Regions from separate parts of the Glycomyces sp. NPDC050141 genome, predicted to be linked through region 1. Evidence: riboswitches for the same ligand, from Rfam matches in the RefSeq annotation. Region 1 holds a riboswitch; the other holds the start of a gene.
The links. A riboswitch is a leader RNA that binds a small molecule or an ion and turns the genes downstream of it on or off. The one in region 1 is predicted to bind cyclic di-AMP.

Region 1 (3,389 bases):
GATCGCTCGAAGCTCTTCGAGGAGTTCAGTACGAAGGTCAGTCATCGACCGTCGCCTTTCCAGGTGGGGTGGATCGAAGGCGGGGGTTCCTGCCCGGCTCAACGGTAACGCGGGCGCGCTTTCCGTCATAGACTCCCTCGTATGCGCATTGGGGAGCTGTCGGAGCGGACGGGCGTTCCGGCCGCCACCATCAAGTACTACCTGCGGGAGCACCTGCTCCAGCCCGGGGAGCACGGCGAGGGCAACACCGTCGAGTACGGCCAGGCCCACGTGCACCGGCTGACGCTCATCCGGGCCCTCTCCGAGACCGCCGGACTGTCAGTCGCGCAGATCGGCGAGGTCCTGACCGTGCTTGGGCGCCACCCGGAGTCGGCGTTCCAGGCGCTCGGCGCGACCCTCGCGGCCACGCACCGGGACCCGAAGTTCTCGCTCGCGAGCGAGGGCACCCACGATGCAGCCGAGCGCACCGTGGACCAGCTGCTGAACGAGTACGGCTGGGCCGAGGTGGCGCCGCCGAACTACCGGGACGCGCTGGTCACCGCCCTCTCCGCGTTCTACCGCTTGGGGAACCCGGACCCGCAGGAGGTGCTGGGCCACTACGCGGACGCGGCGGCGGCGCTGGCCTCGGCGGACATGGAGGCGATCGCGGAGGCCACGAAGATCGAGGGCGTGAACGTGGAGCAGGCGGTCGTGGCCACGGTGCTCGGCGAGACGATGTTCGCGGCACTGCGGCGCATCGCGCACGTCGCGGCCTCGGCCAGGACCCAGGCCGGGCAGGGCCCTTCGGGCACAATGGGTCCGTGAACCCGTCCGAGAAGCCCGCCCTCCGCATCGACCGCGACCCCTCACGCCGGAACCTGCTGCACCTCGTCGCCGACGAGGTCGTGCAGGCCACGGTCGACCTCGACGACCCGTCCTATCTGGATGCGGAGTACATGCAGCGGATCGCCTACCTCATCGACGCGATGGAGGAGCCGAAGCGGCCGCTGCGGGCCCTGCACCTGGGCGCGGGCGGGCTCGCGATGGCCCGGTACGTGGCGGCCACCAGGCCCGGCTCGTACCAGCAGGCGGTCGAGACGAACGAGGAGCTCGTGGCGCTCGTGCGGGCCGAGGCGCCGCTGCCGCGCGGCGTGAAGGTGAAGATCCGGCACACCGACGCGCGCGAGGCCGTCGAGTCCGCGCCGGACGCGAGCTACGACCTGATCGTCACCGACGTGTACGCGGGTGCGCGGGTGCCCGCGCACGTCACGAGCACCGAGTTCCTGCAGCAGGCGCGCCGGGTGCTGCGCGCGGGCGGGCACTACGCGGTGAACCTGTGCGACGGCGGCAAGATGCAGTTCCTCAAGCCCGCGCTCGCGGCGATGGGCGCGGTGTGGGAGCACACGGCGGTCATGGCCGAGCCCGCGGTGCTGCGCGGGCGGCGGTTCGGGAACGTGGTCGCGGTGGCCGCCGACGTCGAGCTGCCGGTCGCCGCGCTGCGGCGCCGCTGCGCGGGCGCGGCCTTCCCGTGCCGGGTCCTGGAGGGCACGGAGCTGAAGGAGTACATCGGCGGCGCGCCCCCGGCGACGGACGCGACCGCGATCCAGTCCCCGCCGCCCCCGCGCTCCCTCCGCAGCTTCTGACCGCGCAGCCGCCGCGACCGCGCCCCGGTTCACTGTCGTACCCCGCGGGCATCATCGAAACCGGGGGCGGTTGCGAACCCGAGCTCTCCGCGCCTCCACCCGGCCCATCGCCACGTAGCCCGTTCGGGCAATAAACCCGCTGGATAGTGGCCCTGTCTCCCGGCGCGTCCTCACTGTCCGTTACTGGAGAGCGGCGCGACTCACAGAGGACTTGGCGATTCGGGTCACTGTGCGTTAGCGTCGGCGGCTGTTCCGTTCGGGTCTTCAGGGCTCCCCCAGAGACCCACCCGTCCGGACCTGCCGAGCCGCGCTCGCATGCCGCCCGTTCCTCCCGGTTCCGGGCGATACACCGATGCGCGGGCCGGGGACCCAGCCGTGCCGCACCCCCCAGTCTCCACCCGCGGCACACGGGGTGAATCCCGCTGCAGCGCAGCCGCAGCGGGTAGGGCGCGCTTCCCTGCCCGAACCCGACAGCTAACCCGGTAGGCGGCCGAGGAAGAAAGGCCACCTAGTGGCTCACGCCTGCTCTGAAACCGCATATCGTTCGCGAACCAGCGCCATCATCCGCCGCGTCGCCGTCTACACCGGCGTCACCGTCGCCACTGTCGGGCTCGTGACCGCGTTCGCCGGCACGAACGCCGACGCCGCCGACATCGACTACAGCTCGGCCTCCGCCGCCGAGATCGAGGACTACCTCACCGACCTCGAGACCCAGCGCGACGCCTCCGCCGCCGACCTCACGGACCTCCAGGCCCGCCTGGACGCGGCCCAGGCCGTCATCGACGCCGCCGCCGCCGAGTACGGCACCTCCGACGCGCAGCTCACCGTCGTCACCGCCGCGGTCGAATCCGCCGAGGACGACCTCGACGCGAAGGTCGCCACCCTCGTGGCCTACGCGCAGGAGCAGTCCGACAAGTACGAGGAGGCGCAGGACGCCTCCGAGACCGCCGAAGCGCTCACCGCCGACATCACGGCCGTGCAGAGCGAGATCGCGGACCTCGACAAGCAGATCGACGAGGCCGAGCAGGCCCACGACGAGGCCGAGGACGCCGAAGCCGCCGCTGCCGCCGAGGCCGAGGCCTCCGCTTCCAGCGAGTCCTCCTCTTCCTCCGACTCCGGCTCGACCGCGGCCTACAGCGCCGACGCCGCCACCGCCGCCGTCCAGTTCGCGAAGGACCAGCTCGGCGAGTCCTACGTGTTCGGCGCCGCGGGCCCCGACACCTGGGACTGCTCCGGCCTCATCTCCGGTGCGTACGGCGTCTCCGGCATCTCCCTGACCCACTCCACGTGGACCATGTGGGACGAGACCAGCGCGATCGACGAGAGCGACCTGCAGCCTGGCGACCTGATCTTCTACAACGGCCAGAACCACGTCGCCATGTACATCGGCGACGGCGAGGTCATCCACGCCCCCAAGCCCGGCGACGTCGTGAAGATCACGAAGCTGGAGTACATGGGCATGTCCGTCGACGGCTACCGCCGCGTCTGACGCACCGAGCACGACGAAAGGGCCGGGGCTTTCGCCCCGGCCCTTTCGCTATGCGGTCCTAGTGCTTACGCCGCTTCAGCCATGACCTGGTCGTTGGCCAGCTCCTTGAGGCGGGCCAGCGCCTGGATCTCGAGCTGGCGGATGCGCTCGCGCGACAGGTGGAACCGGTGCGCGACCTCCGTGAGCGAGTGCTCGCGGCCGTCCTCGAGCCCGTAGCGGGCCTTGACGATCCCGGCCGAACGCTCGTCGAGGTGGTTGAGCATCATCTCGATCCGCTG
Region 2 (3,389 bases), on a different contig from region 1:
AAGCCGTGGCAGCGCGGCGGCACGGGCCGCTACCGCCGCTTCGACTGGGAGTTCACCGCACCCGAGGTTGAATAGGGCCGAATAGTCTTGGTGTGAAACGAAACCCGTGCGGGCCGCCTCGGCGGCCCGCACGGGTTTCTCTACTATGAAATCAGTCCCCGACGGCGGTATCGGCGCATTGCGGGTCAGCAGCAGGGTCAGCAATCGGGACCGCCGGTGCCGCCGCCGGGGAGTCTGCGTCCCGGGCCCCGCCGGGCCCGGGAGAGCTCGCTTCCCCGCTAAGGGCGCCCGTACCCGTCGATGCCCATGATGTCGATGTCGGCGATCTTCACAACGGTGGTCGAGTTGGGGGCGTGGATGATCTGGCCGTCGCCGATGTAGATGGCGACGTGGCTCAGGCCGTTGTAGAAGACGAGGTCGCCTTCCTGGAGCTCGTCGCGGGAGATCCGCGCGGTCTCGTCCCACTGCATCTCGGTGTTGTGCGAGAGGGAGACCCCGACCGCGCCCCACGCGCCCTGGGTGAGGCCGGAGCAGTCCCACTCGTCGGGGCCGGAGGCGCCGTACACGTACTGGTCGCCGAGCTGGTCGTAGGCGAAGTCGACGACGCCGGAGGAGCCGGTGTAGTCGCCCCAGTCGGGCTCGGGGTTCTCCTCGGCGTATGCGTCGTCGTACTCGTCCTCGAGGTCGGCGATCTCGGCCTCGATCTCGTCCTGCTGCTTCTCGATGTCCCCGAGGATCTCGTCGGCGCTGGCCTTGAGCGTCTCGAGCTCCGTCTTGCGGGTCTCGAGCTCCTGGACCTGGGTCAGGTTCGCCTGCAGCGCTTCGTTCTCGGCCGCGGTGAGGTTGTCGAGGTACATGAGGCGGTCGGCGAAGTCGGTGGGGTCGCCCGCGAGCACGGAGTTGACCATCGCGAAGTCGCCGGCGGTGTACGCCGAGGCGGCGTACTCGGCGAGGGCCTCGTTCGCTTCGGCGGTGGACGCTTCGAGTTCGGGCAGCTGGGCCTCGATCTCGGCGATGAGCCGGTTGGCGTCGTCGAGCTCTTCGCGCTTGGCGTTGTAGTCCTCGATGACCTTCTCGAGCTCGGAGTGGCGCTTGTCGATCTCGGCCTGGATCTCCTCGCTCGTCTGCGCGTTCGCCGTAGAGGTCGTGAACAGCGAGGCGCTCACGGGGATCAGTGCTGCGGCCATGACGGCGGCAGTGATTCGCCGGGTACGCACCAGGGAGGCGCTCCTTCCTTTGGCCGCCTACCGGGTTAGCTGTCGGGTTCGGGCGGAAGGAAGGGTCGCCCTACGCGCCCGGGGACGCGATTCACCCCGTCGGCCCTGCGTTCGATGCCGACTGCTGGTTCCCCGGTTCAGTGGAACAGTGCCAATTACGGTTCGCAAGCTTCACCGTGACTGGTGCCCCTCCGACTCGGCGGTGCCGCTCGGCGGGTGCGGGGTGCCCCCGAGTTTCCGACGCGACGGGTTCACGTTAGAGGCCCTTGTGGCCCTTGACAAGGGCGGGGGGAGAATTTTTCACACAATGGCACGGAATACTACGGGCCGCTGCACTGAGCTGACGAGCAGTTGCCGAGATACCCCTAAGGGGTATACACTGGCGACCGGAGGACGGCGCACACGAAAGGCGTGACATGGCGAACGACCCGACCGACACCGCGGAGCCGACCGAAGGTGCGCCCGCGCACGACGGCCACGACGGCCACTACTGGTACCACGGCGACAAGGCGGCCCTCACCCGCCGCCTCAAGCGCATCGAAGGCCAGGTCCGGGGCATCCAGCGGATGGTCGAAGACGACCAGTACTGCATCGACATCCTGACCCAGATCTCCGCCTCCACCAAGGGACTCCAGGCCGTCGCGCTCAACCTCCTCGAAGGCCACCTGGCCCACTGCGTCGCGGAGGCGCAGACCTCGGGTGACCCGACCGCCGCCGCAGCCAAGGTCAAAGAGGCCTCGGACGCGGTGGCCCGACTGCTCAGAACCTGAACACCACCGCGCTCAGCGAAGGAGAAGCAATGGAGACCGTGTACGAAGTCAAGGGCATGACCTGCGGCCACTGCGTCGGCAGCGTCACCCAGGAGATCACCGCCCTCCCCGGCGTACAGAACGTCGCCGTCGTCCTCGAGACCGGCAAGGTCACCGTCACCAGCGAGGCGGCCCTCACCGAGGACGCCGTCCGCGAAGCCGTCGACGAGGCCGGATACGAACTCGTCGGCCAGGCTCAATAAGCGTCTGACCAAGGCCCTGAACACCCGTTCACCGGGTGTTCAGGGCCTCGTTATTGCCGCCGCCAGGTGTCCCTCAAGTACAGTCGGGGGCATGGCAGTCTCCGACGACGAGCGCACCGGCTCCGACGACTTGCGCTCTGTAGAGCTCGACGAGGACTTCTCCGTGCTCCCGGACCAGACCTCCGACGACACCGACCGCGGCTGGGGCGAAGCCCCCGCACGCCGCCCCCGGAAGTCCGAGTTCTCCGCCCGCGACCTCGACCTCCTCGCCGAACGCCCCCCGCACTGGTAGCACCCGCTACCCGCAACGCGCACAAAGCAAAAGGCCCGGACCGAGGGGAGGGAGGCTCCCCCTGATCCGGGCCCTTCGTGTTACCTGCCCCGTCTCGGCGACGCTTGCGAGCCGTAAATCGGCTCGGCGGACAGGATTTTGTGTGTCGAGCAGAAAGTCCAACTAGCCCTTCACCGCTCCACCGGTCAGGCCGGAGACGATGTACCGCTGCAGGCTCATGAACACGCCCACCGTGAGCACCGAGGTCAGCAGCGTCCCCGCCGCGAAGATCCCGAAATAGCTCGCCGGGGAGTTGTCCGCCGTCAGCGTCTTCAACCCGACCGCCAGCGTCATCTCCGGCCGGTCGGTCAGGAACAGGCTCGCCAGCACGAAGTCGTTCATCGTGCCCACGAACGCCAGAATCCCCGAGATCGCGATGATCGGCGCCGCCAGCGGCAGGATCATCCCGAAGAAGATCTGCGCGTGCGTCGCACCGTCGATCGTCGCCGCCTCGTCCAGCTCCTTCGGGATCGTGTCGAAGAAGCCCTTCATCAGCCACGTCGAGACGCCCAGCGCCCCGCCCATGTACACCAGCATCAGACCGAGCTTCGTGTTCAACCCGACGATCGGGTAGTACTCGCCGAGACTGCCGAAGATCAGGTACAGCGCCACCACGGCCAGGAACGCCGGGAACATCTGGATCAGCAGCAAGAACAACAGCATCGGGCGGCGGCCCCTGAACCGGAACCGGCTGAACGCATACGCCGCCAGCGACGAGATGAAGATCGAGATGAACGCCGCCGGAACCGCGATCACCAGCGAGTTCATGAACCACGACGCGAACGGCACGTTCTCGTCCGTGAACAGCTTCGCGAAGTTGTCGAACCCG

Region 2: linked by a shared signal. The riboswitch ahead of ACZ60M_RS09565 (C40 family peptidase) and the one ahead of ACZ60M_RS20820 (C40 family peptidase) in region 1 are both predicted to bind cyclic di-AMP.

The regions. Positions count from the first base shown of each region.
Region 1 covers NZ_JBVJHZ010000041.1:4,522-7,910, forward strand. Annotated here, with positions in the region: gene ACZ60M_RS20805 (heparinase II/III domain-containing protein) at 1-45, opposite strand, end outside; gene ACZ60M_RS20810 (MerR family transcriptional regulator) at 142-804, shown strand; gene ACZ60M_RS20815 (spermidine synthase) at 801-1,622, shown strand; cyclic di-AMP (ydaO/yuaA leader) riboswitch at 1,960-2,126, shown strand; gene ACZ60M_RS20820 (C40 family peptidase) at 2,134-3,111, shown strand; gene ACZ60M_RS20825 (sigma-70 family RNA polymerase sigma factor) at 3,177-3,389, opposite strand, start outside.
Region 2 covers NZ_JBVJHZ010000011.1:116,445-119,833, forward strand. Annotated here, with positions in the region: gene ACZ60M_RS09560 (beta-N-acetylhexosaminidase) at 1-75, shown strand, start outside; gene ACZ60M_RS09565 (C40 family peptidase) at 279-1,217, opposite strand; cyclic di-AMP (ydaO/yuaA leader) riboswitch at 1,226-1,378, opposite strand; gene ACZ60M_RS09570 (metal-sensitive transcriptional regulator) at 1,634-1,987, shown strand; gene ACZ60M_RS09575 (heavy-metal-associated domain-containing protein) at 1,984-2,229, shown strand; gene ACZ60M_RS09580 (hypothetical protein) at 2,321-2,521, shown strand; gene ACZ60M_RS09585 (sugar ABC transporter permease) at 2,684-3,389, opposite strand, start outside.